4 regions of the Glutamicibacter sp. JL.03c genome follow, and region 2 is predicted to be linked to each of the others. Evidence: riboswitches for the same ligand, from Rfam matches in the RefSeq annotation. Region 2 holds a riboswitch; each other region holds the start of a gene.

Region 1 (7,229 bases), 1.0 Mb from region 2:
AAGGGCGGCGATCAGGCAGACGGCCTGATCATCACCCCGTCGCACAATCCGCCAACCGACGGTGGCATCAAGTACAACCCGCCTCACGGCGGCCCAGCAGAATCCGAAATTACTGGACCCATCGCTGCCCGCGCCAACGAGCTGCTGGCCAGCGGAGAAATCAAGCGCGGCGAAGCCGCCGCCAAGCCTTTCGATTTCCGCGAGTTGTACATCACCGACCTGGCAGAAGTCATCGACTTCAAGGTCATCGCTGAATCCAGCATTTCCATCGGGGCCGACCCGCTAGGCGGCGCTTCGGTGCACTACTGGGGCGAAATCGGCCGCCGCTACGGCCTGAACCTGGAGGTAGTCAACGAATCCGTTGACCCGCGCTTCGGCTTCATGACCCTGGATAAAGACGGCAAGATCCGCATGGACTGCTCCTCCGCCCACGCCATGGCATCCTTGGTCGCCAACCGCGAAAAGTATGACATCGCCACCGGCAATGACGCTGATGCGGACCGCCACGGCATCGTCACCCCCGACGCCGGCTTGATGAACCCTAACCACTTCCTGGCAGTGGCCATCGACTACCTTCTGACCCATCGTGGGAATTGGCCGGCAAATGCCGAGATCGGCAAGACCCTGGTCTCCTCGGTACTCATCGACAAGGTCGTCGCCTCGCACAACCGAACCCTGCGCGAAGTTCCAGTGGGCTTCAAGTACTTCGTAGAACCGCTGGCCTCCGGCAAGGTGGCCTTCTGTGGCGAGGAGTCCGCCGGCGCAAGCTTCCTGGACTTCTCCGGCAAGGCATTCAGCACCGACAAGGACGGGCTGATGCTCGCCTTGCTGGCTAGCGAGATGCGCGCGGTCACCGGAAAGAGCCCGAGCCAGTTGCACGCAGAACTGGTGGAGCGCCACGGTTCCAGCTTCTACGACCGCTTTGATGCCCCGGCGAACCGCGAGCAGAAGGCCGTGCTGTCTCAGCTGGATCCATCGATGGTCTCCGCCACCGAATTGGCGGGCGATGCGATCACCGCGAAGGTGACCGAAGCGGCCGGATTCGCCATTGGCGGCCTGAAGGTTTCCAGCGAGCGTGCCTGGTTCGCGGCCCGTCCTTCGGGCACCGAAGACATCTACAAGATCTATGCGGAATCAACAAAATCACCCGAGCATCTGCAGCAAGTGCTCGCTGAAGCTCGGGTGATTGTCGACGCTGCCTTGGCTGGCTAGTTCAACTTCGCGGTCCATGGGTCGATGACCTCGGCTGGCTGCTTGCGAGTAGCCAGCCAGTGGCCCAGCCACAGCAAGAGGAAGATCGGCAGGCCGACATAGCTTGAGGCCATCTGCAGCAGATTGCCGTCCAAGACTGCCTGGTAGTTCTGGCCGGCGATGACCACCAGCAGGATGACAAAGGCAAGGATCGGGCCCAGCGGGAACAGCGGAGCCTTGTACGGCAGGTCGGCCAGATTCTGGCCGCTGGCCACATACGCCTTGCGGAATTGATAGTGGCTTACCGCAATGCCAACCCACGCGATAAAGCCGGACAGCCCCGAGACGTTCAGCAACCAGGTGTAGGCCTCGCCCTGTCCGATGATCGCGGTCAGGAACCCGAAGAGCCCCACCGAGGCGGTCAACAGCATGGCTGGGACCGGAACGCCACGCTTGTTCAAGCGTGCGAAGATCCTCGGCGCCTTGCCGTCCTTGGCCATGGAATAAAGCATGCGCGCAGAGGCATATAAGCCGGAGTTGCCTGCCGACAGGATGGCCGAGAGGATCACGGCGTTCATCAACGCGGCGGCGAAGGCGATGCCGGCCCGCTCGAAGACCAAGGTGAATGGCGAGGTGGCGATGTCAGATGCCTCGGACGAGAGCAGTGAGGGGTCCAGGTATGGGATCAACATGCCGATGACAAAGATGGCGCCGATGTAGAAGAGCATGATGCGCCAGAAGATGGTCTTAATGGCCTTCGGCACGTCGCGCTGCGGGTTTTCTGCTTCACCAGCGGCGACACCGACAAGCTCGGTTCCCTGGAATGAGAAGCCGGCAATCATGAACACCGAAACGATGGACAGCCAGCCGCCCACAAATGGCGCGTCGCCCTCGGTCCAGTTGCTGAATCCTGGCGAGGATCCGCCGATGATGCCGAAGATCATCGCGAAGCCGCAGATCAGGAATACGATGACTGTGATGACCTTGATAGCGGCCAGCCAGTATTCACCTTCGCCAAAGGCCTTGGATGACAGGGCGTTGAGCCCGGTGAGCAGCACCAGGAAGATGGCGGCCCAGATCCATCCGGGAACGTCCGGGAACCAGTAAGACATCACGATACCCGCGGCAACCAGCTCGGCGGCGACGGTAATGGCCCAGTTGAACCAGTAGTTCCACCCGATCGCGAAGCCGAAGTGGCGGTTGACGAAAACGGTGGCATAGGTCTGGAATGAGCCTGCCACCGGGAGGCGTGCACTCATCTCACCCAGTGACTGCATCAGCAGCAGCACCATAATGCCAATCAGGGCATAAGCGACGAGCGCGCCACCGGGGCCAGCTTCAGAGATCGTGCCGCCGGACGCGACGAATAGTCCGGTACCAATTGAGCCGCCAATGGCAATCATCTGCATATGGCGAGCTTTGAGGCCACGCTTCAGGCCGTCCTGCGACGGTGCGGGCTCAGTCATGCGTTACATCTCCTGATGCTTAGAAATTTCCAACCTTTCAATCCAAGCACTCTGACCAGTCGCAAAGCTATGAACCGCGCTACAGTAAGCGATCAATAATCTTTCGCTTAGCCCATGAATAAGGAGGATAAATTGCGCTCAAGGTATCAACCACCGTGGTTTTGTTGAGTTCCGAACGCATTTGCGAAAGCCGGTCAAAGCCATGCTTGCCGTGATATGAGCCCATGCCGCTGGCGCCCACGCCGCCAAAAGGCAGGGTGGGAATGACCATCTGGGCCAAGGGTGCGTTGTGCACAATTGCGCCAGCGCGCACCCGGTCCGAGAAAATCGACTGCAAACGAGGACTCTCGCTCATCAAGTAGGCAGCTAGCGGCGAGGGGCGCCGGGCAATGAATTCCAGGGCTTCCTCGAAGCTCTTGACCTCGATGACCGGAAGAATCGGGCCGAAGATTTCCTCGGTCATCAGGGTGCCGTCCAGCTCGACGTCGCGCATGACGGTCGGTGCAATACGCAGGGTCTCTTCGTCGTACTCGCCGCCGAACACCACCTCGCCCTGTTCCAGCATTGCGAGCAATCGTTCAAAGTGCTGGCTGCTGGCAATGCGCCCGAAGTCCGGGTGGGTAATGGGTTCCTTGCCGTAGAAGCTGGTGATTGCCTGCCCCAGGCGGTTGATCAGCGGCGTGGCATCTCCGATGCATAGGATGTAATCCGGTGCGACGCAGGTCTGGCCCGCGTTCATGAACTTCGCATAGGCCAGGCGCTTGGCGGTGGCTGGCGAATGGTTGTCCACGACCGCCGGCGACTTTCCGCCGAGTTCCAGCGTAGTCGGGGTCAGGTGCTTTGCGGCCGCCATGGCGACAATCTTGGCAACCCGCTCCCCGCCGGTATAGAAGATATGGTCCCAACGAGCGGCCAACAACTCGGTTGAAGTATCCACTCCTCCTTCAATGACCGCGAAGACTCGCTCATCAAGATAGAGCGGGAGGAATTTCGCCAAAGCGCCGGAGGTGGCAGGAGCTAGTTCGGAGGGTTTGATGACCGCGGCGTTGCCGGCGGCGATGGCGGCGACCAATGGCGCCAGCACGAGCTGCAGCGGGTAGTTCCACGCGCCGATGATCAGGACCACTCCCAGAGGGCGCGGCTCGATCTTGGCCATGGCTGGCTGCAGTGCCAGGGGCACCTTCACCCCGGTGCTGTCCATCCATTCGGCCAGGTGCCTCAGTGCATATTCGATTTCGGCGCGCACCACGTCGACCTCGGCGAATTTGGCTTCGGTGGGGCTTTTTCCCAGGTCATCGTTCAATGCCTGGAGGAAGTCATCAAGATGTTCCTCGAGCATCTTCTCCAAGGCACGCAGCTGCTGGATCCTAAAGCGGCGCGGATGGGTAATTCGTGCATCGGCCGAACGACGCAGATGGTTCAGCACCGTGGCGATGCGAGACGGATGCTCGTCCACCGGAGGGGCGGAATCGCCGACCGGCTCGGGCAATGGAGTAGAGGTAAACAGACCCATGAACTGAGCGTACGCCACCGAGCAGTATTTCCATCGGATAATTTGCAACGGGATTCATAATGTATCAAGCATTTGATACATTAAAGGTCTTCGGGAGGAACTCATGGAATCTCTGTCATCACAATTCGGCACGTTCGCGGTAGCTGCAATGATCGTTTATTTTTTGTTGCGACTCTATGGCCCAACCAATGACAGTAACTTGCTCAATAGCGCACGGAGGCATGCGTTTTGGTGCGCAATCATTGGCTACTTCGCCAGCAGCTCCTCAAATTGGTTCAGTGATGCCATCAACGTTCCCATTGATGAGCAAAGTACCCTCGATACCGCGGTGGGCATTGCGGTGGCAGCCACCCCGGGCGTGTGGATCGCCTTCATCTATATCGCCAGCCAGTACACCTGGCCGCGCAAATTAAAACCGCTACGCACCGCGACCCTCACTCCACGTTCCTTGACCAGTCCCATACCCAAGATGCTAGTGGCCGCGTTGCTCATCGTTCTGGTCTTAGCGTGCGTGAGCCTCTATTCGGTTCGGGATGTCACAGCCATTGCACCTGTACCCGAGCTTGAAATCAGCACCGATGACTATTATTCCAACAGCCCTTCGCAGGATGGTTTGCGCGCCGCAGGCGAGGTCCTACCGTTCCTCTACGCAAGCCTAGGGTTCCTGATGCTGGCAGCGGTGATCGCTTCCACTGTCATTCTTCGGCGCAAACCACTGCCGGGCATCTCACAGCACAATAACCAGCTGCTCCGCACCACATGGTTGAACCGCCTCTACCGCACTGTCACGGTGTCGATCACGGTCCAGGCCGGAGAAGCCCTGCACTACAAGGCCCAATGGTTTCATAATGAATCCTCACGCTATATCGATGGGACGGGTGCGGGTATCGATTTCATGGAAAGCATGTCCCGAATCGGCGGAACCTTGGATGCGACAGCAAATTACGCTGTGCTGGGCATTTCGGCAGTCATGCTGCTTTGGCGACCACCGACAGATTTTGAAAATGTCACGGTCAGGAAAAAAATTCAGTCCAGCAGGCTGCGCGAGCAGCTACTTTCACTGCAGTTCGCAACAGCAACGCTCACATTCATTGTCCTTTTCGTCGTTTGGCAGCTTCTGCCTGAGATTGATGAATACGCGATGCCTGCAGCCGAACGTGTGACCTGGATGTTGGTGATTCTCACCGGGGCGGCGCTGTTCTATCTTGCCCTCAATGCGCTGTACCTGGGATATGTGAATGTGGTTTCACGCCAGATTTCTGCCGCCAACAAACATTCGGCAAACCTGCCCCTGTGGCCATATATTTGCGCCGGATTGCTCGTCGCCACGAGCACATACTTCTTAATTTTTCCTCCGCTGGACTACCTATGGGGATTCGTTGCGCCCAAGAAAGTTACCGTCATCGCCCTAGTAGTCGTATTGATCATTGCGCACCTAGGATTCATCTGGTTCACGCGCAGAGCCAACATGGCATGGGATGTCTCGGCAGACGAAGAAATCTGGTACCGCCGAGTCTTGGAGCTTCGCTCTTTGCGGACCATTACCGCGGCTATCGTTGCCATGGTAGTTATCGGCTACGAATATCCTGTCCGACTAGAGTTCCTCGCGGTCATGGTCTTCTTGTGGCCTGCGGTCGTATTCCTTGAACGCCCCGTGGGCGGCGTAGCCAAGTCACTAAAGAAATCCATCACCTCATGAGCACGCAGATCACTGTGGATCTTGAAGCAGCCACCGCACCCTACGAACAGATCCGTTCGCAGATCGCCTCTCTCATCAACCTCGGCGAATTAGCCGCCGGGAGCAAGCTGCCGACCGTGCGTGCGCTGGCCACAGACCTCGGAGTAGCCGCCGGAACGGTGGCCCGCGCCTACAAGGAGTTGGAAGCTGAGGGGTTTATTTCTTCGAGGCGCCGCGCCGGCACGATAGTGAATGCCCGATCCGAACCCGTAGACACGCAGGAAGATCTGGTGGCAGCGGTCGACCACCTGTGGCAGTTGGCTGCCGCGCAACATGTGGATGCAGCGACGCTGAAGGCTTTGGTGGCGCGACGTGAACGGTAAGGATTTGTTCTAGGCAACCCTTCTGCGTACTCTCTAAATCAGTGACACGGGGTGTCGGAGAAGCCGACTGAGATGAAACCCGTCGAACCTGATCTAGTTCACGCTAGCGGAGGGATGTCGCATGACTCTGCCTACCGTTGCCCAAAAATACCGGCAACGCTCCCCCTTGGTTTTCTGCCTGACGAATACTGTCGTCACCAACTTCACCGCCAATGTCTTATTGGCTTCGGGTGCTTCACCGGCCATGACCAACCTGCCCGGCGAGGCTGGCGGGTTTGCGGCCCTGGCCTCTGCGGTACTGGTGAATCTCGGCACTCCCAGCACCGAGCAAATGATTGCCATGGAGGAAGCGGTAGCTTCGGCGAGCGCCGCCGGAACCCCCTGGGTATTGGATCCAGTAGCCGTGGGCGCCCTGTCCGTGCGCACCGATTTCGCACACCGTATCGTGCAGCAGCGCCCCACCCTGATCCGCGGCAATGCTTCAGAAATCCTGGCCCTGGCAGGCAAGGACTCCAGCGGCCGCGGCGTCGATTCGGCCGATACCGTCCAGGCGGCGCTGGATGCCGGACGCGAACTGGCCAGCGAACATGGATGCGTTGTCGCCATCTCCGGTGAAGCCGACGCCATCATCGATGCAAGCCGCAGCGTCCTGGTGCACACCAACGGCATCGGGCTGACCAGGATCACGGGCGGCGGATGCGCGCTAGGCGCCTTTAACGCCGGCATGCTCGCGGTACACGAGGACCCTTTCGAAGCGGCCATCGCCGCCCACGGTTTCTACGGCCTTGCCGCAGAAAAAGCGCTGGCAGCGAGCAACGGCCCCGGCAGCTTCGCCGTCGCCTTCCTGGACGCCCTGGCCGCCACCGAACCTGAAGAACTGCAGAATTTGAAGTACGAGGAACTGAACCATGGATAATATCGGCGCATACCTGGTTGCCAACACCGCCAGCTGCACTCCACGCACCACCCTGGAAGTCATTGAAGGCGCGGTGGCCGGT
Region 2 (7,229 bases):
ATCACTCCCGGCTGCATGGCCAGGATCCCGGCGAGGGCCAGGCGCTGCTTCTGCCCGCCGGAGAGCTCTTGCGTGCGATGGTCCAAGGGCAGCATGCCCAAGCCGACCGCGTCGAGCGCCTCGGGAATGCGCTGGCGGATGATCGCCGGATCCACCGCCAGGTTCTCGGCGCCAAAGGCCACATCGTCGGCCACCCGGCTTTGCACCACTTGGGTTTCCGGATCCTGCTGCATCAGGCCGACGGGATGCTCCCGGGCGAAGGCATCGGATCCGTCGATCAGCAGCTGCCCGGTGGACTGCTGGGAGTCATCGGCTTCCAGCAGGCCCGCCAGGGCATGCAACAAGGTCGACTTGCCGGCCCCGGAAGGACCGACCAGCAGGACCTTTTGACCCGCGGGGATTTCCAGATCCAGTGACGCGATGGCTGGCTTGTCGCGTTCGGCGTGGTGCCAGCCGAATCCGCGGGCTATGATCTCGGTGCCCCGGCGGGTGGCAGAAGCGGCACCGGTATTGGCCACCGAACTCATTTTGCGGCCAGTTTTCCGGTTTCCAGATGCGCGCGGCGGCTGGCCAGGGCGCCCAGGGCGCCGGTCTTCGCCAAGCCGCGAGTGGCCAGCCATGAGAGCAGGCCGGCAACAACCAGGCCGGAGACGCCGGTGGCAACCACATGGAAGAGCTTCAGCGCCGGGGTGTATTCAACGTAGTACGCCAGGATGTAGGCCTCGGACACACCGGCGAACAATCCGGAGAACAGGCCAGCGAGCAGTGAAACACCCAGATTCCACTTGCGGTAGCGGAAGGCCGCGAAGACCAGTTCCGCGCCCAGTCCCTGGACCAGTCCGGAGATCAGCACGGTGAGCCCGTAGTGGGATCCGAGCAGCGCTTCGATGACCGCGGCCAGCAGTTCGCAGTACAGCGCAGCACCCGGCTTGCGGATGATCAGCGCGCCGAGCACTGCAGGGAACAGCCAGACACCGGTCAACAGTGCGGCTGCTGGCGGGAATGCTGCGAAAGCCAGGGAGAACAGCCCGTAGCCTGCGCTCCAGGCCCAGAAAATGACGCCCGAGGCGACGGCGATCACCGATGCGGTGACGATGTCGACGACGCGCCAGCCCTGGCGGGGCTTTGCTGCTGCTGGATTCATTGTTGGTCCTCCTATATCAAGGAGGGGAGATGTACGGGCTGAAGGCGCGCTGCGCCCACGTCCGCATCCGAGATGCTCGACTTCCTTCGCCGGTACTAGCCGGAGCAGGTTCGAGGGTCTGCGATCTATCGCACTCTCAGCGTCTTGCGACTCCAGCTTCGAAGTCTGACGCTCCCCTGTCGGAAAATTACTGCCCACCTACCATACCGCAGGTATGCTGGGCAGAGGAACGATAAGTCGCGACATTGAAGCGAGGGCAAAATGAATACAGTGCAGAAACTTGCCACCACAGGTATTTCTATCGGCGCCGGTTTTGTCGGCAGCAAGCTGGTTGATCAGCTGTGGAAGGGTTTTACCGGAAACAAGGCTCCTCGCAAGGGCAGCGAAGAAGCGGCTGAGGCCTCATTGCGCCAGGCTCTGGGATTTGCGATCTTCTCATCCATTGTTGCCGCCACCATCCAGGTGCTGGCAGACCGTGGCACCAACAAGGTCGTCGCGCGTTTCAGCAAGTAGTTCTCGAGAAAGGCGGCGTCCCACCATGGGTGGGACGCCGCCTTTCTGCTCTCTAGTCTTCGGCTTTCTCCGCTTCCTTCGACGAGATGTCGATGGCGCCGGTGCCCGGAGTGCTGCCGACCTTGTCAACGACCTGCTTGAGCTCATCTGCGTAGAGCGAGTCCTTGGCCGCGTGCTTGGTGCGGTAGCCCGAACGACCGATCATGTGCGCCGATACCGGTGCGGTCAGAAGCTGCATGCCCCAGGCCAGGAGGAGCAGCGGCACCACTGCCCAGCTGCGCAGGTGGATCGCGAGCCCGGCGAAGATCAGCAGGAATCCAAGGACCTGCGGTTTTGTGGCCGCGTGCATGCGGGTGAGCATGTCGGGGAAGGTGAGCAGGCCGATCCCGGCGATCAGCGACATCAGGCAGCCCAGGATCAGCAGCACCGCGACGAGAATATCCAAGAACATCTCCATCAGGCATTCCTCTGATCGGAAACGTAGCGCGAAACGGTGACCGAGCCGATGAAGCCCAGAGTGCAGGCGGCGATGACGAACAGCAAATAGTCGGTGTGCCGGTTGAAGGCCATCTCCAGGCACAGGGCCGCGGAGATGATCAGCAGCATCACGTCCAGGGCCAGCACGCGATCCAGGATCGAGGGCCCCTTGGCTACGCGGATGACACAAGCAAGGGTGGCCAGGCCGAGCATGATGCCGCAAATCCACATCACGATTTCCATCATTTTTTGCCCCTCATTCGCATCAGGTTGGGTCCGCATTCGTGCTTGATCGCATCGAATTCATCACGGCTGCCGATCGCCATGATCATGCGGCGTTCGATGTCACGCACCGCCTCGCGGGCGCGGTCCATATCCTGCTGCGACTCGATGTTGATGTAGTGCAGGTACAAGGTGGAGGAGCTGCGATCCACGTCTATGACGAAGGACCCCGGGATCAAGGTCAGCACATGGCCGACCGTGGTCACGATCAGATCCGAGTCGGTGCGCAACGGAACCGCGATCACGCCGCTGCGGGTCCTTTTCCCGCGGAATACCGCCAGCTTGGCCACTTCGAAGCTGGCCACGAACACCTGGCCAATAAACCAGATGAACAGCTGCAGGCAGTACCAGAGGTTCATGCGCCCCGAAAGCACCACCGGCGGCAGCGGGAAGAGCGTGACGATCAGCAGCGCGATGATCGCGCCGAAGATCAGGTTCGCCGGCGAGAAGTCCTGCCACAGGGCGCACCACACGAAAAGCAGCAGGGCCAGCAGCGGCCATTCCTGCTTGAGTGTCGCCCGGTGGCGCACGCCAGAGGTATCCAGCGCGTCATCAATACGCTGGTCGCCGGGTTTCAAATTCTTAGTCGGCATCGTCCCCCCTATCCAAGTGGCAAGATCGCGGTGATGTACGCTTCACGGGCGATCAGCTCCGCGGCGACTCGTTCACAGAAATCGAAAATCGGCCCGGCGAAAATGGTCAGCGCAATGCCTGCGGCAACCAGCGACCCGGTGGCGTAGCGCATGCCCCACGGCAAGGACTTCGCCTCCAATTCCCGCGCGAGCTTCAAGCCCAGGGCAGGGTTCTGCGCCCCTCCGGCGGCAGTTTCGGCCGCTACCGCGGCTGCTTCATCCACCAGTTCCTGGTTGGGCACCTCGGCATCAGCGGCGCGACGCCAGAAGATGCGGGCCCACACGCGAATGATCGCCAGCAGCGTCAGCAGGCTGGTCAGCAAGCCAGCGCCCACCACAGCCCAGGTCAGCGGATCCGCATCCTGCACCGCGGCATGGAGCAAGCCGAACTTCCCGAGGAATCCGGAAAACGGAGGGATGCCGCCCAGGTTGATGGCCGGGATGAAGAAGAGCAGCGACAGGGCCGGCGAGAGCTTGGCCAGCGATCCGAGCTTCGTGACATTCGAGCTTCCGGCACGCCGCTCAATCAATCCCGCCACCATGAACAGCGAGGTCTGCACGATGATGTGGTGCCCGACGTAGTAGATGGTCGCGGCGATGGCCAGCGGTCCCCCGACGGCCACTCCGAAGATCAGGTAGCCGATGTGGCTGGTCAGGGTGAAGGAGAGCATGCGCTTGAAGTCCGTCTGCGCCAGCGCGCCGAGGATACCGATGACCATGGTCAATGCCGCGACCACGAGCAGCCCGGCATTGACCACCCCGCCCGGGAAGAGCAGCGTTTCGGTACGCACGATCGCGTAGACGCCGACCTTGGTCAGCAAGCCGGCGAACACCGCGGTCACGGGCGCTGGCGCCGTCGGGTAGGAGTCAGGCAGCCACAGCGACAGCGGGAACACCGCGGCCTTGATGCCGAAGGCAATCAGCAGCAGCACATGCAAAATCAGTTGCGGTCCCTGATCCAGCTCCGGCAGCTTCACCGCCAGGTCGGCCATGTTCACCGTGCCGGTCGCGGCATAGGTCATGGCGATGGCCATCAGGAAGATCACCGAGGACACCACGGACACCACCACATAGGTGGTACCGGCGCGGATGCGTTCGGCGGTGCCGCCCAGTGTCAGCAGCACGTAGCTGGCGGTGAGCAGGATTTCGAACCCGACGTACAGGTTGAACAAGTCGGCGGCCAAGAAGGCGTTGGACACTCCGGCCAGCAGGATGAGGTAGGCCGGGTGGAAGACCGAGACCGGGCCGGGTTCTTCGCCGTCGGCCAAGCCCTGGCTGGTGGCGAAGAAGAGCACGGCCAGCGAGACGAGGGTGGAAACCAGCAGCATGAAGGAGCTGAAGCCATCAACCATCAGCGCGATGCCGAAGGGCGAATACCAGCCGCCGATGTGGATGGCGTAGCTTTCCCCGCCCCACACCGCCGCGAGCATCCCGGCTTCCAGCATCAGGGTCAGGCACAGGACGCCGATGGTGATCAGCCGCTGGGTGCGCACCTGGCGGCGGGCCAGGAACGCGGCTCCGGCGCCGATAATCGGCAGGACGACCGCAAGGGGTGCCAAGTCCAGAAAATTCACTCTTCCCCCTCGCGCACTGGGCGGCCTTCTTCATCGACGAATTCGGTCGTGTCCTCTGCCACCGGCGAGTCTTCCTCTTCATCGTAAGCGGTTTTCTGCGAGACCTTGATATCTTCGGTGTCATCGGCCAGTTCATCGGCGCTGGTCAGCGTCCACGAACGGTAGATCATCGCCAGCAGGAAGGCGGTGACCGCGAAGGTGATCACGATGGCTGTGAGGATCAGCGCCTGCGGCAGCGGGTCCGAGTATTCCTCGGCCGCCAGCCCCGATTGGAAGAGCGGGGCGACCCCTCGCCGTCCTCCGCTGGTGAGGATCAGCAGGTTGATGCCGTTGCCCAGCAGCATGATGCCCAGCAGCACGCGGGTGAGCGTGCGTTCGAGCACCAGATAGAATCCGGCAGCCAGCAGCACCCCGGTGATCACGAGGAAGGTGATGTTCACGCTCATCGTCCAACTCCTGTCCGTGATGCTTCAACAAAGTCATGGCGGTCCACCGGGCTGCGTCCTTCGGAGAGCGAATCGATCTCGCTGCCCAGGGAACGCAGGACATCCTGCACCAGGCCCAGCACCACCAGGTACACGCCGATGTCGAAGACGGTGGAGGTGACGAACTTGTGCTCGCCGAAGAACCAGAATTCCATGGCGTAGGTGGTGAAGATTTCATCGCCCAGCAGCAGCGGCACGATCCCTGCCGCGCCTGCCAGGGCGATTCCGCCGCCGATCAGCATGCCCGGAGCGACCCTGATCGATTCGGAGAGCTCGATGCGCCCGCCGGCCAGGTAGCGGATGGTCAGCGCCAGCCCGGCGATCAGGCCGCCGGCAAATCCGCCGCCGGGGGTATTGTGCCCGGTGAGCAGCGTGTAGACCGAGAGGACCAGCACCGAGTGGAACATCAGCCGGGTGACCACTTCGAAGATGATGGAACGGCGTTCTGCCACCAAGGTGCTGCCCGCCATGAGCCAGTCCTGGTTGCCGCTGGAGGCGAAGCGGCGGGCGATCCGCAGCTCCACTTCCTTCGATTCCTTGCCGCCCATGGCTTCGGAGCCCGAGTCGATGCTTCCCGGGGCCACATCCTGGGCACGCACCCGGCTGCCGAAACTGCGGCCGGCGAAGATCAGCGAGGCCACGCCGGTGGCTGCCGCGGCCAGCACGGTGATTTCCCCGAAGGTGTCCCACACGCGCATATCGACCAGGGCCACGTTCACGATGTTCTTGCCGTAGCCCTCGTGGTAGGCCAGCTCCGGCCAGGCCAGCGAGATGCTCGATTCCTGCCGGGCGCCCATCATGGCGATGGCAATGTAGATCACCATCACCGCCAGGGCGATCGCCATCACGGCACGGCCCCACTTGATCCGGGCCACCCCGCCCCACAGGCGCTTGGGCAGGGCGCGCAGGGCAAGCACGAAGGACACCAGCACGATGGTCTCCACCAGCAGCTGGGTCAGCGCCAGATCCGGGGCGCCCTGCAGCGCGAAGATCGCGACCATGCCGTAGCCGGTGACCGAAACCATCAGCACGGCCATGAAACGCTTCGGAGCGATGATGGCCACCACGGCTCCGGCGATGATGATGGCGCCAATCAAGATCTGCGCCGGATGATCGGCAATGATCCAGTTCGATGGCCACGGGGTGGCCACGGTCAGCGCGATGCCCAGCGGGATCACCAGCACCACGCCGAGGATCACGCCGAGGTAGAAGGACAGCGAACCACGCTGGGTGCGACCGGTGATCCAAATCGCGGCCATATCCAGTGCGTTCACCGACATGCGGTAGATTTCTTCGGCCGAGGTCATCAAGCGGCGCAGCGGCGCGCCGGTGTCGGTTCGGCGGCGGATCCAGTAGAAGGCCACACCCAGGCTCACCGAGATGGCGCTCAAACCCAGTGCCGGGTTGAGCCCGGCAAAAGGCAACAGGTGCATCTTGCCCGGTCCGCCCTGGGCCGCGGACCAGTGCAGCATCAGCGGTTCGACCAGTTGCGGGTACACGCCGAGGAACAGGGTCAGGGCCGAGAGCACCAGCAGCGGCGCCAAGAAGATCAGCGTCGGCGCCTTGCAGTTCAGGGCGGGCACCGACCGCTTTTTCACGCCGAAGGCACCGAAGAAGAAGCGCAGCGAGTAGCCCATGGTCAACGCTGCGCCCAGCACCAGCCCGGCCACGGCTAGCGGCCCCCACCCGGTGTGCAGGTGCAGCGCTGATTCGTAGACCGCTTCCTTGGCGACGAAGCCGAAGAGCAGCGGGACCCCGGCCATGGAGGCTGCCGCGATTCCGGCAGCCCCGGTCAGGATGGGCATGGCCCGGCGCAGTCCGCTGAGCTTGCGGATATCACGGGTACCGGTGTTGTGGTCGATGATGCCCACGCTCAGGAACAGCGTCGCCTTGAACAGGCCGTGGGCCAGGGTCATGGCCAGGGCGGCGAAAGCGGCTTCCGGGGTGCCGAAGCCGAAGATGGCGATGATGAATCCGAGCTGGGAGACGGTGCCGAAGGCAAGGATGAGCTTGAGGTCGTACTGCTTGAGCGCCCGGAAGCCGCCGATGAGCATGGTCAGGATGCCGATGCCCACGGTCATCGGCGCCCACAGGCTGGTCTCGGCGAAGCCCGGAGCCAGGC
Region 3 (7,229 bases), 1.3 Mb from region 2:
ATGAAACCCTGGCGCATATACCTTCCATCCGCCAGGGAAACGTCTTTGCCCTTCAAGAATCATTCCTCATGGATTTCTATTCGGCACAGGAAATCCTGGATTACTTCGACAGTGATTACCCCGGGCTGAAGCCCGAAACTCAAACCCAGGATTAGCTGCACTCAAGTATCGCTGTTTGCGGGACACCCAACCCAAGATTTCCGCGCAGGGTCGCTGACTCGTAGCTGGTACGGAATCTGCCGCGTCGCTGCAGCTCCGGAATGACCAGCTCGACAAAGTCCTCTAACGCACCCGGCAGCGACGGAGGCATCAAGTTGAACCCATCCGCGGCGCCTTCATCGAGCCAGCGCTCTATCTCATCCGCAATCATTTCCGGTGTTCCCACCATCGTGCAGTGCCCGCCGCCAGCGGCCAGCAGGCCAAGCAGTTCACGGACCGTCGGCTGATGCAGCTCTATGAGGCGCAAAATGGTGGTGTACCTACCCGCCGGTCCGGTGAACTCTTCCAGGGGCGGCAGCTTCGGAACGGGCTGGTCCAATGGCCATGAGCTGGTGTCCTGCTGCAAAAATACACCCAGTTGGCGCAGTGCATCCTCGGTGGGCAGCAACTCGTTGAGCGTGCGCTGTTTAGCTTGGGCTTCTTCCAGCGTGCGCCCCACGTAGGTAACCAATCCCGGCATGATCAGGGCTCGGTTCTCCGTTCCTCGCAGGTCCTTGGTGCGGCGCGAAATATCGCGGGCGAATTCGGCTGCCATGCCGCGGTCGGCCGCTACCGAGTAGATCGCTTCGGCATGGGCGGCGGCTAGTTCACGTCCGGCGGGCGAGGATCCTGCTTGGAAGAGGACCGGTTCGCCATATTGGGAGTTGGGCATATTCAACGGACCCCGCACCGCAAAGTGCTCCCCTTCGTGATTGATTTCCTGGAGCAGGGATGCATCGGTGAAGTTCCCCTCCCTGTCAATCCGGACCGCTTGCTGGGGGTAGGAACCCCAGAGCTTGTGCAGAACATCAATGAATTCACCGGCCCTGGCATATCGTTGCGCGTGCGCGGGCAGTTCGCCGAGCGAGTGGTTCTGCGCTTCAGTGTCCCACATGCTGGTCACCACGTTGATGCCGGCACGCCCCTGCGAGAGATGCTGCAAGCTGCCTAGCATGCGAGCAGCATGGAACGGCGAGTAGAAGCTGGCGGAGATGGTGCACACCAGTCCGATGTTCGTGGTGCATTGGCTGATGGCAGATAGCAGTGTCACCGGTTCGAAGAACCAGGTGGGGCCAGCCTGCGCGGCACTGGATGACACCGCTTGCCCATCGGCGAAGAACACCGCATCGAGCAGTCCCTTTTCGGCCAGTTGCGCCAGCTGGATGTAGTACTGCGTTTCCGAAAGCTGCTCGGCGGCCGAGTCCACGGCCCGCCAGGCTGCTTGGTGATGGCCGGCGCCATAAAGGAACAAGTTCAGGTGCACTTGTTTCTTCTGGCTCATCCTTTCACCAGCCCGCCGTCAACGATGAGGTTTTGGCCGGTCACTCCGCGAGAATGCGGCGAGGCGAAGAACAGCACGGCATCAGCCAGTTCTTCAGGCGAAGTGACCCGCCGCAATGGTGTTCCAGCGGCGATCAGGTCGAATACTGCCTCGGGCGTCGCAGCGGAGGCGTCCGTGGTGCGCAAAAGTCCGCCGGAGACCATGTTGACGTTGATCCCTTCGGGGCCGAGATCATCGGCGAAGGTACGGGTCAAGGACAAGAGGGCAGCCTTGGTGGCGGTGTAGTCATGGTACGGCACCACGGGGTGCTGGAACAGATTGGTGCCGATGTTGATGATGCGTCCAAAACAGGCTTCACGCATCCCCGGAAGTACTGCTTGGATAGCTGCAACAGGGGCTAGCACCGATCCGGCAAACTGGGCGCTCAGTTCTGCCGCTGAAATCGCTTCCGCCCTTGAACGCGCGTCGCCGTTGAAAGAGAAATCCACCAAGGCGTTGTTCACCAGCGTCGAGACCGGACGCCCGAAGTGGTTTCTGATCTGGGCCGTCATCGATTGCAGTGCGTCTTGGTCGCGAACGTCGGCGCGGATGGCAACGGCGGTGTCCGGGTAGAGCGCGACGAGCTCTTCAGCAGCCTGTGCCGAAGAGCGGTAATTAATTGCGACTTTCGCGCCCGCTTCGAGGAACGCCCTGCTGATGGATGCGCCAAGTCCTCGCGCCCCGCCGGTGACCAGAATGACCTGATCTTCGAGTGGAAGGGCAACTGTGTGTGCTGACGTTCGGGTATCCGTGCTCATCGTGCTTGAACTCCTTGACGGCGTCTTGGGCGAACGGAACCTGGCCAAGGACGCGAACGGTTCAACCTACAGGGTGCACACATGCGCTGAATCTAGGACATTCCCTTCGCCAGTACTAACTGGATCAGGTTCAACGGGTTTTCTCTCAGCCGCCCTGCGGCACCCCGTGTCACTGCTCCCATTTGTAGCACATCCAAGTCCTAGCCGTAGAACATTACTTCATAGATCCCGCGAGTTTCGGGGGTAGGTTCTTGGACAATCCAAGCTTCCCCGCCCTGTGGAACGACGAACTCCATGCTTATTTCATTTGCCGGAATCGAGCACCGTAGTGACTTCTCGGCAACCACTTGTCCATCCTTTTGCGCAACAAGTCGAACGGCGCCGACCCCCTGGCACGCGAACTGTACCAGATTTTTCTGTCCAGCCGTGGTCTCGACGGTCAAATGATCGCCCAGAGCTTCCCCTTCTTCATTAGCGGAGTAAGTATTTGCTGAACCTGCTCCCGAGCTGAACCCATTCTTTTCAAGAAAATCGGATTCTAGTTCTTCACGTGATCCAGTCAGACCATCATGGTTCATGATCACGGCGCCAAAGCCGATCATCGGCGGGAAGAGATCGGTGATGTCATCAGAACCGTACTCCGCTTCCCCTGATGTTTCTTCCCCAACGCCCCCTGCCCTAGTGTCCGAAGTTGATTCTTTTGGAAGTTTCAATTGAGAAACCGGGGTGGTGCACGAGCACAGCCCAAAAATCAGAACTAGGACCAGCGGCAGTTTCCGCTTCACAGGCACTCCAATATGGCTGAGGATGAACTTTATCATTGACCTTATGTTAGGAACCTGAATTAAACAACGCACGTCAAATCATAGAAACGGTATCGTTATACAAGCTTGAAATGCTGGATGAATCGAATTCACACCGATCTCACACTCAAACACGTGTCAGGTGCAGCTAATCGGTCCACCCCTGCTCATATAGTTTTCTAGGGGCATGGCCCCTTGACCCTCTTCCACTTCCTAGGAGCCGTACCACCGCATGCGCCTGCTGCGTCGCACCCTCTCATTTGCACTCATCGCCTCATCCCTCGTCCTCACGGGATGCTCCACCCTCGATTCCATCGAGCAGCACCGCGTTCCCGACGCGCAGGCTGACACCACCTGGGACAGCGCAACGCAACGCGCAAGCTACTCCGAGTCGCTTGAGCTGCTCGCGAAGATCGATATCAAGGGCCGCGCGCCGAAGACCGGGTATGAACGCGAAAAATTCAGCAAGGGCTGGAAAGACCCAGACCACAATGGCTGCGATGCGCGCAATGACATCCTGGCTCGCGACTTGGAAGACGTGAAATACAAATCCGCTTCCAGGCCCTGCGTGGTACTCAGCGGAACCTTCCACGACCCCTACACGAATACCACCATCAACTTCGTTCGTGGCCAGGGCACCAGCACCGCGGTCCAGATTGACCACGTCGTCGCCCTTTCGGATGCATGGCAAAAGGGAGCGCAGCGCTGGGAAGAAAACGCCCGGTTCAAGTTCGCCAATGACCCGCTGAATCTCATGGCCTCGGACGGTCCGACCAACGCGGCAAAGGGCGACAAAGATGCCGCTTCGTGGCTTCCGCCCAACAAGCGTTTCCGTTGCGAATATGTCTCCCGCCAGACCCAGGTCAAAGCGAAGTACGGGGCTTGGATGACCAAGGGTGAGCACGATGCCATCGAGCGAATCCTGAAAAACTGCGTGAAGCCAGCATAATGTCGCAGCAAAAGATCCTCCTTAAGGCTTATCGTCAAATTGATAGATTTGTGGCACTATGGATATTAGTCAAGCCAATAGCCATTATGTTCACTGACTGCTGGCAAAATTCTCAGCTGCAAAGGCTTAGTGATGAAGACACGGTTGTCGGGAGCTCTCCTGTTGTTTACCAGCGTTTGCCTCTTCGGCTTTGCCCTGAACACAGCTCATCGGGATACCGCCATGGCCTGCTGGGTACTGTCCACGATTTTCTTCATTCCAGCAGCCATGCTCATGCTCGGAGCTATCGTTGGCGCCTCATCGGTCACCGCCGCCAAAACACGCCAGAACCGACAGCGCTAGCCTCCTGACGATATTTCAAAGCAACGCATCAACTGCAGGCTGGTGCGTTGCTTCGACTATTTAACCGCTAGTTTTCGTTGCCCTGAAACAGCAATTTAACCTCCAGGCATCGACAGGTTCACCTAGATGCGATAGACATAAGTCTTGTCACACTCGTCACTTTTAGGAGTACCCATGTCTGCATTCAGGCAGATGAGAAAGCTCAGTCTTGCCTCCCTGGCTACCCTCTCGCTGGTAGCCACCGGAACCGCCATGGCCCAGGCAACGTCCACCGAGGAATCAACCACCAGTGCCTCCCCTGCGGCAGCAGATGCTGTGACCCTGGACCTGGTTGGCATCAATGACTTCCACGGCCGGATTGCTGCCGATAGGGATTCCGCCGGCGCAGCAGTCCTCGCAGGGGCCGTTGATCAATTGCGTGCAGAGAACCAGAACACGCTTTTCCTCTCGGCAGGCGACAATATCGGAGCGTCGACCTTCGCTTCCGCGTCCCAGGAGGACACTCCAACGATCGATGCGCTCGGCGCCGCCGGACTGGATGTTTCCGTCGTAGGCAACCACGAGTTCGACAAGGGCTTCGAGGACCTGACCACGCGCGTCACCGACCGCTACGCGGCAGCCACCGGCCAGTCCGGCGAGGACTACGCACTGGGTGCCAACGTCTATAAGGCCGGCACCAAGACTCCTGCGCTCAAAGAATACGCAATCCGTGAAGTCGGTGGACTGTCTGTTGGCTTCATCGGCACCGTCACCGAAGATGTCCCATCGCTGGTCTCCCCCAGCGGCATCTCCGGACTGGACTTCGGCAGCGAAGTCGAAGCAGCTAACCGTGTAGCCAAGGAGCTTAGCGACGGCGACGACGCAAATGGCGAAGCCGACGTGATCGTCCTGCTGACCCACAATGGCTCGGCCAGCGCCGACTGCTCTGCCATCGCCGGAGAAACCACTTCCTACGGGGATCTGGTCCGCAATGCCAGCGGCGATATCGACGCGATCTTCTCAGGCCACACGCATTCTTCCTACGACTGCTCGATCGCTGGTCCTGACGGCGAACGCCCGATCATCCAGTCGCACCAGTATGGAACGACCCTGGGCAAGGTCAGCCTCAATGTTGATCCAACCACCGGTGAAGTCCTGAACGCTTCCAGCACCCGCTTGCCACTGGCCACCGAGTCGGCCGACGGCGAATGGACCGCCAACTACGAAGCCAGCCCAACCGTTGCAAAGATTGTCGAAGAGGCCGAAGCAGAAGCTGAAGTTGTTGGCAGCGTTGAGGTTGGCAAGATCTCTGAAGATATCTTGCGCGGTGGCGACGTTCCCGGTGCGGACCGCGGCGTCGAATCAACGTTGGGCAACACGGTAGCTGATATCCACCTGTGGGCTACGTCCAACGACGATTTTGCCGGTGAGCCAGCCCAGATTGCCTTCATGAATCCTGGCGGCCTTCGCTCAGACCTGCTATATGGAGAAGACGGCACGGTGACCTATAAGGCGGCGGCCGAGGTCCAGCCGTTTGCCAACACGCTGATCACCTTCGACCTCACCGGAGCGCAAATCCGCGAGGCACTGGAACAGCAGTGGCAGCCGGAGGGTTCCGAGCGCAGCAAGCTGCACCTGGGCATTTCGGATGGCCTGTCCTACACCTACATCGAAGACGCGGCAGCGGGTGAGCACATCCAGGAGATCACCTTCAATGACGAACCATTGGACGAGTCGGCTACCTTCCGCGTCGCCGCCAATGCGTTCTTGGCTACCGGTGGCGATAATTTCACCGCCTTCGCTGAAGGCGCCAACCACGCCGATTCAGGCCAGATCGATCTCGATGCCACTGTGAACTACTTCAAGGCCCATGACGTGGTCGAGCCAGCACCGCTGGGGCGCGCAGCAGCTATCGATCCTGAAGCACCGTCGGAATCGCCAAGTGAGACTCCAACGGAATCGCCAAGTCAAACCCCGGACGAATCGCCATCTGCTTCACCTTCCGAGTCGGCCAGCGAGGACCCAAGCTCGGATGAGAGCAGCTCGGCAGAGCCTACCCAGTCTTCAAGCTCCTCAGCGGAGCCAACCGAAGATTCCTCGGATGATTCAAACCAGCAGGATAACGAAGACCTAGCAGACACCGGTTTCAGCGCCAGCTGGATCGGCATTGCCGCAGGTGTCATAGTCCTGGCTGGTATCGTCTTGCTCCTGATTCGCCGCTTCGGAAGCAAAGCCGGCCGCTAAGAACAACAGGGCATATAACAAGGGGCATCACCACGGAATATCGTGGTGATGCCCCTTGTACGTAGTGGGAACTAGTCGATGACCAATTCGCCCATGCTGTCCCAGCCTTCGCCTTCGACCTTGCGCGAAACGATCTTGGGAGTGGAGACCAGCAGCGGGCGCATGGATTCCAAGCCTGCTGCGAAGTGTTCGGAGTTAACGTGGGCAGAAGCTGCCTCGTCATCACGGAAGGCTTCAACAAGTACGAACTCGTTGGGGTCCTCCACGCTCACGGACCAGTCGAACCAGAGGTTACCTTCTTCGGCGCGGGTGGCCTTGGTGAACTCTGCAACGTGGTCCATGAAGTTCTCGGTGATTTCTGGCTTTACCTGATATTTAACAACGATGAAGTACATGGTTCTAGTCTAGGGCTGATTGGCTGATGGTGCTTTGCAATCGGATGTATTCTTTATCCCGCCGTGGCATGCCATCGACCACAAGATCATAGGAATCTTCAATCAGTTCCAGCAGCAATTCCGGGTCCAACCCTGCGCGGATGGAATTCCAGTGCTTCTTGTTCATGTGATAGCCAGGAGTGATTTCCGGATGCTCGCTGCGCTGCTGATCAGCGAGGGCAGGCTCGCATTTAAGATTCA
Region 4 (7,229 bases), 150 kb from region 2:
TCTCCGCCGAGTTCAGTGAGTTTCTCTTCGACCCAAGGCAGGATGCCGTCGCCATCGTCGTCGCCGAAGTTTGCGGCGGCCATGCCTACCGGGACGACGCCGAGGGCCAGCGGAACTTCCTGGTTGGACCAGTTCACGGTGGCAATCCGCTCAGGTTTTTTCTCGATTTCCGCGGTACCCAGCGCATGTTTGATGCTCTGGGGGAAGCTCTGTTGATCTTCAGACGCGGCAGCTGTCTGTTCTTCGGAGCCGGTCGCGGCTGATGAGCAACCGGTCAATGCCAGTGCTGCGGCTGAGATGAGAGCAAGAGGTTTCCAGAAGGTGCGGCGTAATGCGGGCATGGGTGATTCTCCACGAGGTGTCAGCGAGTGTGCCCAACTTTCAGGTGCTGATGACAACAAGGACAACGTCAAGTAATACGAATGAGTCCCGTTTAGCAATCCACTTAGGTGAGCCTTTCCTCCCTATCATATGGATCGCGTCAAAAGTTCGCAATCACGCGAAATTGACAATATTCGCGCGAAACTGACACGCCTACTTGGTGTCGCGGAAAGATGAAAGCGTGAACCCGGTGTTCCGGCGAAACGCCGCTCCCAACGAACTCTGCGAGCTGAACCCCAAAAGTTGGGCGATATCTTGAAGATCTTCCCCGCCTGCCACCATCTCCATGGCTTGCTGGGCATGCAATGAACCCGCCCATCTCGAGTATCCGATACCGGTTTCCGCCTGGAACGCCCGGGAGATGGTTCGTCCACTCACCCCCAACCGGTCGGCCCATTGCTGAAGACTGGGCGCAGGCTTCGGCTGGCCGATCATCTCTGCGACTATCGGCTGCAGTAATTCGGACTGCGGCACGTGAATAGCCAGGCACCCCGGCGCGGGTTGAAGGTTATCCATCGCCGCGGCTTCCGTGATGGCACGCGACTTTGGCGTCAGCCCAGGATCCGCCAGGCGTTCCAAGAGCAGACGCAATAGCGGGGCAATGACTACGGGAACAGGCTCTTCGGCAATCGAATCAACGCTGGTGATTCCGAAATGGCTCATATTGCACACGCTGTCCGCTCGGGCAGCCCCCTCGTGCAAAACACCTGCAGGCATCCAGACTCCTAGCACCGGGGTGATGGTCCACGTCTTCGGGCCAACGCTGACCGACGAGACTCCCTGCTGGTTCCAGAGCAGCTCATGCGTCGGATGGGAATGTGATGGCCAGCAGGTGTCCACCTGAACGCGCTCCTGAAAAAATCCGATGACAAATGGAACGTCAATCGCGCCGGCTGCATAGGTCGGCAGCATCCGCTCTTCAATCATGTCCCGCACTCCTTTTCGCAAATCACCACGTCCACCCGATAGATTCACGACTTCTTCTAGCTTAATTCTTAGACGGATGACCTACGCTAAAACTATAGAGCGTTCATGTCTGTTGACTTCGCCCCAACCTGTAGAGGTGATTTAGGATTTCCACTCCATATCCAGAGGAAAATAGCGGCGTCATCCCGCTGCCTTCTACGGCAAATCTAAGCTCTGGCGAACTACAAGAAATGTCTCAAGCATTCCGGCTTCAGTTCCAGCGTTTCATGATGGAATACCAATTTGCCGTCGACGAGGTACTCACCAAGGTTTCCATTCTTCGTGAAGAGTTCCTCTACCTGCACAAGTACAACCCCATTGAGCACATCACCTCCAGGGTGAAAACGCCTGAGAGCATCATGCGCAAAGTGAGCCAGAGGAATATCCATCCCTCGCTCACGGCAATCCGCGAAAACATCAGCGACATTGCCGGCGTCCGCATCACTTGCAGCTTCGTGAAAGACATCTACAAGGTACTCAATACCTTGACGGCGCAAAATGACATCCGCGTCATCCAGATCAAGGACTATATAAAGAACCCCAAGCCCAGCGGATACAAGAGCGTGCACGCCATCGTTGAAATCCCCGTCTTCCTCTCCGACGGGCCGATCGATGTCGTCGTCGAGCTGCAGATCAGAACGATCGCCCAGGATTTCTGGGCCAGCCTGGAGCACAAGATTTTCTACAAATACGATGGTGAAGTACCAGCGCATTTGGCTACAGAACTCGCCGACGCCGCGGCCGTGGCCACGAAGCTTGATATGCAGATGCAGCGGCTGCACACAGAAGTTCATGGCCATGATGCCAACAGCGAGAAACCCGAGGGCCAAGAAGTGGATTCTGACGTAATCCAAGGTCTGTTGATGCTCGCCAAGGAAGCCTCGACAAGCAAGGAACAGGGCGAGAAAGAGTAGCTGCACCCTGAACGATGAAATGCCTCCGGCTGCAAATTTGATGCGCTCGGAGGCATTTCAATTTTCAGAAGTTCCGGGGACGAGAAAGCCCCGGAATCCAACAGGATTCCGGGGCTAAATCTGTAGCGGCGCCGGGACTCGATCCCGGGACCTCACGATTATGAGTCGTGCGCTCTAACCAGCTGAGCTACGCCGCCACAAGTGAGAAGCAATCCAGTAGAAGCCAAGAAGGCTTCTCACTCAGAGCCCCCTGCCGGAATCGATCCGGCGACCTCGTTCTTACCAAGAACGCGCTCTACCACTGAGCTAAGGGGGCAACGAGTAAATACTCTACACGGATTCTCGTGCAAACAAAAATCGAGATCTTGCTGTCCAACGACGGCTTGAATCGCGAATAATTACTAGTCAGAACGAGCTTTACCAAACCCTCTGGTTCAGGCGGGACGATCCTTGGCACAAAAGTGCTTGGGTGACGATGCTCACTGAGCGGAATTTGGTGGCCAATCCCAGATAACAGCCAGCCGGATACGCCGTTCATTCCTCCAGCGAATCCATACCTGAAACCTCGCGTTCCCAAGCCAGGTAGTGTCGACCAATGGAGCCGCGCGATAAATCCAATGCGCCTGGCCAATAAATCTCTTGTCGCCGTATTCCATCGTTGGCTGATCGGAAATCGAGAGCCTTTCGTCGCGATTATTCCGACCATCATGAACATCCGGATGGCGCTTGGCATATAGCCTTCATTCATGACTTGAGTAGGACTCTTGTGACCTCAACTACAAATGCGTTCAGGATTTTGCAAACACCAAAAACCTGTGTAGAGTATTTACTCGTTGCCCCCTTAGCTCAGTGGTAGAGCGCGTTCTTGGTAAGAACGAGGTCGCCGGATCGATTCCGGCAGGGGGCTCGAAATAAGAGAGACAATCTGGATCCAGATTGTCTCTCTTTTCGTTCTCCGCGAACTTTATTTCTGGCTCGAAACGGGCCAATTTTTCTTCGTTCTTTTACCGGTTCCCTTCATCGCGTTGCAGTCACGATGTGGACTCTGGTTGCCTCCACCAGAAATTTTCGTGCTAGTGTCATCTGCGACCACACGGGAGCCCCATGGCAGGGGCTGAGATCGGACTGCAGCTGTCCGCGACCGTTGAACCTGTCCGGGTAATGCCGGCGAAGGAAGTGAGTTTCTCAATGGAACAATTTGAACAGCATTCCGCCCACTCTCTCGCGTTTCGCGAAGCCGATGGGATTTCAGTTCCGGTTACGCAGATCAAGCTTGCGGACTCCCCCAATGGCCAGCCCAACGAGCCAGTGGTTGTGTATCGCACCAGCGGGCCGGGAAGCGAACCAACGCAAGGACTGACACCGTTTCGGGAATCCTGGATTCTTGAGCGTGGAGACGTGCAGAGATATGCGGGGCGCGCACGGAACCTGCATGACGATGGCCGTTCAGCGGTCCGACGGGGCACCGCAAGCGAAGAGTGGGCAGGACGCTCCGCTCCCCCGCTCAAGGCCGCTGACGGGGCAACGGTGACGCAAATGCACTACGCTCGCGCCGGGATCATCACCCCGGAAATGCGTTACGTTGCCCTGCGCGAGGACTGCGATATCGAACTGGTGCGCAGCGAACTTGCCGCCGGACGAGCGATCATCCCCTCGAATATCAACCATCCTGAATCCGAACCGATGATCATCGGCAAAGCATTCTTGGTGAAGATCAACGCGAATATCGGCAATTCCGCCGTGACCAGCTCCATTGCAGAAGAAGTCTCCAAATTGCAGTGGGCCACCAAATGGGGCGCAGACACTGTGATGGACCTATCGACCGGCGATGACATCCACACCACCCGTGAATGGATCATTCGAAATTCGCCGGTCCCCATCGGCACCGTGCCGATCTACCAGGCACTGGAAAAGGTCAATGGGGAAGCGAACGCCCTGACCTGGGAGATATTCCGCGACACCGTTATTGAGCAATGCGAGCAGGGCGTGGACTATATGACCATCCATGCCGGCGTGCTCTTGCGCTATGTCCCGCTGTCGGCGAACCGCGTCACCGGGATCGTTTCGCGCGGCGGGTCCATCATGGCAGGGTGGTGCCTGGCCCATCATGAAGAGAACTTCCTCTACACCCACTTTGACGAGCTCTGCGAGATCTTCGCCCAGTATGATGTCGCCTTCTCCTTGGGTGACGGGCTGCGTCCGGGCTCCATCGCCGATGCAAATGACGCCGCCCAGTTCGCTGAACTGGATACGCTGGCCGAATTGACCCAGCGCGCGTGGGAGTACGACGTGCAGGTCATGGTGGAAGGGCCGGGACATATTCCATTCCATATGGTCCGCGAGAATGTGGAACGCCAACAGGAACTGTGCGACGGCGCGCCCTTCTATACGCTCGGTCCGCTGGTCACCGATGTCGCACCCGGCTACGATCACATCACCAGCGCTATCGGTGCCACCGAAATCGCCCGCTATGGCACCGCCATGCTCTGCTATGTCACCCCCAAGGAACATCTGGGACTGCCTAATCGCGATGACGTGAAAACCGGTGTGATCACGTATAAGATCGCCGCCCACGCCGCAGATCTGGCCAAGGGGCATCCCGGGGCCACCGCACGAGATGATGCATTGAGCAAGGCGCGCTTCGAGTTCCGCTGGAATGACCAGTTCGCGTTGAGCCTGGATCCGGTGACCGCGCAGGAATTCCATGATGAAACCCTGCCCGCGGAACCCGCCAAGACGGCCCACTTCTGCTCGATGTGCGGCCCGAAGTTCTGTTCCATGCGGATATCGCAGGACATCCGTGATGAGTTCGGCTCTGCTCAGGAACAGGCTGCCGTGGCGGGAATGGCTGCGAAGAGCAAGGAATTCATCGACAGCGGCGGAACGGTGTACCTCGGAGACCAGATCCCGGTAGGCAATACCACCTCGTAGGCCTGGTTCAGACGCGCTTTCCGCGGTTTAAACGGGCAACGCCCCTGGCCAAGCTCTCAAGCTTGATCCAGGGGCGTTTCGCTGTGCAGCTGGTGAGCTGCGGAAGCGCTGGCTTAGTAGTCGCGACGTCCGCCGCTGCGGCCCGAATCGCTGAAGCGATCCTTGCCGCCGCGACCACCGAAGCGCTTCTCGCCGCCACCACGACGGTCGTTGAAGCCACCGCCACGGCCACCGCGGAACCCACCACGGTCCCCGCCGCGTCCGCCACGGAAGCCGCCGCGGTCGCCTTCGTCGTCACGACGTGGCTTGCGGCCGGAGTCCAGCTCCATGCTGATCAGCTCGCCGCCAATGCGGGTCTTGGACAGTGCGCGCCACTGATCCTTGCTCAGCTCCGCTGGCAACTCAACCAAAGTGTGGTCCGAACGAATTTCAATGCCGCCGATTTCCGAGGAGTTGAAGCCGCCTTCGTTGGCCAAAGCACCGACGATCGAGCCTGGCTGCACACGGTTGCGTCGGCCGATGGCCAGACGGTACATGGCGTTGCCTTCGGCAGCGGTCTTGCGGGCACGTGGGCCGCGATCGCCACGGTCGCCGCGCTCTGGGCGATCGCGATCCATGCGGGCCTTCTTCGAAGGAGGAATCACTGGTTCGGTCATCAGCAATGGACGGCCACCCTGAGCCATCAGAGCCAACGCAGCCGCGATTTCGAGCTGATCCAGGTCTTCGTGATCAGCGGCGAACTTCTCGACGATTTCACGGAAGGTGGTCAGGTCCTGGCCGCTGATGGTCTGATCAATGCGATCAGTGAACTTCTGGATACGGCGGTTGTTCACCGAATCCAGCGAAGGCAGCTGCATCTGGGTCACCGGCTGGCGGGTAGCCTTCTCGATGGCACGCAGCAGGTACTTTTCGCGTGGGGTCATGAACAGGATCGCGTCGCCAGAGCGGCCTGCACGACCGGTACGGCCGATGCGGTGCACGTAGGACTCGGTGTCATGCGGGATGTCGAAGTTGATGACGTGGCTGATGCGTTCCACGTCCAGGCCACGAGCTGCCACGTCGGTGGCGACCAAGATGTCGATCTTGCCCGAACGCAGGTTCTCGACGGTGCGTTCACGCTGCTGCTGCGGGATGTCGCCATTGATGGCTGCGGCGGTGAAGCCACGGGCCTTCAGCTTGTCAGCCAAGTCTTCAGTAGCCATCTTGGTGCGTACGAAGGTGATGACACCGTCGAATTCCTCGGATTCGAGGATGCGGGTCATGGCGTCCAGCTTGTGGGCACCCATAACCTGCAGGTAGCGCTGGGTGATGTTGGTGCCGGTGGACTGCTTGGACTTGACAGCAACTTCCTGCGGGTCGCGCAGGTATTCCGAAGCGATGCGGCGGATGGTGCGTGGCATGGTGGCCGAGAACAGGGCAACCTGCTTCTCTTCCGGGGTGGCTTCCAAGATCTTGTCGACCTCTTCGGCGAAGCCCATGCGCAGCATTTCGTCGGCCTCGTCGAGAACCACGTACTGCAGGTTGGACAGGTCCAAAGAACCCTTGTTGATGTGGTCGATTACGCGACCTGGAGTACCAACAACAACCTGAGCACCGCGGCGCAGTCCGTTGAGCTGCGGGCCGTATGGGGAGCCGCCGTACACTGGCAAGACGGTGAAGTCAGGAAGGTACTTGGCGTAGGAAGTGAAAGCTTCAGCTACCTGGAGGGCCAGCTCGCGGGTTGGCGCCAGAACCAGGATCTGTGGGGTGCGGGCTGGACCATTGGTATCAGCCAGCTCTGCCATGCGGGACAGGGCAGGAAGCGCGAAGGCGGCGGTCTTACCGGTACCGGTCTGGGCCAGGCCGACAACGTCGCGGCCTTCGAGAAGCATTGGAATGGTGGCGGCCTGAATTGGCGATGGCTTTTCATAGCCCAGGTCAGCCAGTGCTGCAAGCACGCGGGCATCCAGACCAAGTTCGGAGAAAACAACCGTTGGCTCTTCTGGGGTCTGGTTGTCGTCGGTGTTTACGGGCATGTCAGAAGACACGAAGAATTAC

Evidence for each region. A riboswitch is a leader RNA that binds a small molecule or an ion and turns the genes downstream of it on or off. The one in region 2 is predicted to bind thiamine pyrophosphate.
Region 1: linked by a shared signal. The riboswitch ahead of thiM (hydroxyethylthiazole kinase) and the one ahead of OF385_RS12140 (ECF transporter S component) in region 2 are both predicted to bind thiamine pyrophosphate.
Region 3: linked by a shared signal. The riboswitch ahead of OF385_RS01690 (3-oxoacyl-ACP reductase) and the one ahead of OF385_RS12140 (ECF transporter S component) in region 2 are both predicted to bind thiamine pyrophosphate.
Region 4: linked by a shared signal. The riboswitch ahead of thiC (phosphomethylpyrimidine synthase ThiC) and the one ahead of OF385_RS12140 (ECF transporter S component) in region 2 are both predicted to bind thiamine pyrophosphate.

The regions. Positions count from the first base shown of each region.
Region 1 is NZ_CP107575.1:64,211-71,439, reverse strand. Features, by position in the region: gene pgm (phosphoglucomutase (alpha-D-glucose-1,6-bisphosphate-dependent)) at 1-1,212, shown strand, start outside; gene OF385_RS00325 (amino acid permease) at 1,209-2,657, opposite strand; gene OF385_RS00320 (aldehyde dehydrogenase family protein) at 2,737-4,170, opposite strand; gene OF385_RS00315 (hypothetical protein) at 4,274-5,869, shown strand; gene OF385_RS00310 (GntR family transcriptional regulator) at 5,866-6,231, shown strand; TPP riboswitch at 6,269-6,363, shown strand; gene thiM (hydroxyethylthiazole kinase) at 6,353-7,147, shown strand; gene thiE (thiamine phosphate synthase) at 7,140-7,229, shown strand, end outside.
Region 2 is NZ_CP107575.1:2,620,987-2,628,215, forward strand. Features, by position in the region: gene OF385_RS12135 (ATP-binding cassette domain-containing protein) at 1-527, opposite strand, end outside; gene OF385_RS12140 (ECF transporter S component) at 524-1,144, opposite strand; TPP riboswitch at 1,209-1,332, opposite strand; gene OF385_RS12145 (DUF4235 domain-containing protein) at 1,406-1,657, shown strand; gene mnhG (monovalent cation/H(+) antiporter subunit G) at 1,710-2,114, opposite strand; gene OF385_RS12155 (monovalent cation/H+ antiporter complex subunit F) at 2,114-2,380, opposite strand; gene OF385_RS12160 (Na+/H+ antiporter subunit E) at 2,377-3,009, opposite strand; gene OF385_RS12165 (Na+/H+ antiporter subunit D) at 3,018-4,622, opposite strand; gene OF385_RS12170 (Na(+)/H(+) antiporter subunit C) at 4,619-5,068, opposite strand; gene OF385_RS12175 (Na+/H+ antiporter subunit A) at 5,065-7,229, opposite strand, start outside.
Region 3 is NZ_CP107575.1:356,133-363,361, reverse strand. Features, by position in the region: gene fepB (Fe2+-enterobactin ABC transporter substrate-binding protein) at 1-155, shown strand, start outside; gene OF385_RS01695 (LLM class flavin-dependent oxidoreductase) at 152-1,480, opposite strand; gene OF385_RS01690 (3-oxoacyl-ACP reductase) at 1,477-2,277, opposite strand; TPP riboswitch at 2,361-2,454, opposite strand; gene OF385_RS01685 (hypothetical protein) at 2,478-3,098, opposite strand; gene OF385_RS01680 (HNH endonuclease family protein) at 3,313-4,029, shown strand; gene OF385_RS01675 (hypothetical protein) at 4,162-4,371, shown strand; gene OF385_RS01670 (bifunctional metallophosphatase/5'-nucleotidase) at 4,546-6,594, shown strand; gene OF385_RS01665 (putative quinol monooxygenase) at 6,666-6,989, opposite strand; gene OF385_RS01660 (MmcQ/YjbR family DNA-binding protein) at 6,994-7,229, opposite strand, start outside.
Region 4 is NZ_CP107575.1:2,466,847-2,474,075, forward strand. Features, by position in the region: gene OF385_RS11420 (iron-siderophore ABC transporter substrate-binding protein) at 1-341, opposite strand, end outside; gene OF385_RS11425 (helix-turn-helix domain-containing protein) at 535-1,308, opposite strand; gene OF385_RS11430 (GTP pyrophosphokinase family protein) at 1,539-2,261, shown strand; tRNA gene OF385_RS11435 (tRNA-Met) at 2,385-2,458, opposite strand; tRNA gene OF385_RS11440 (tRNA-Thr) at 2,506-2,577, opposite strand; tRNA gene OF385_RS11445 (tRNA-Thr) at 3,097-3,168, shown strand; TPP riboswitch at 3,345-3,454, shown strand; gene thiC (phosphomethylpyrimidine synthase ThiC) at 3,450-5,192, shown strand; gene OF385_RS11455 (DEAD/DEAH box helicase) at 5,306-7,207, opposite strand.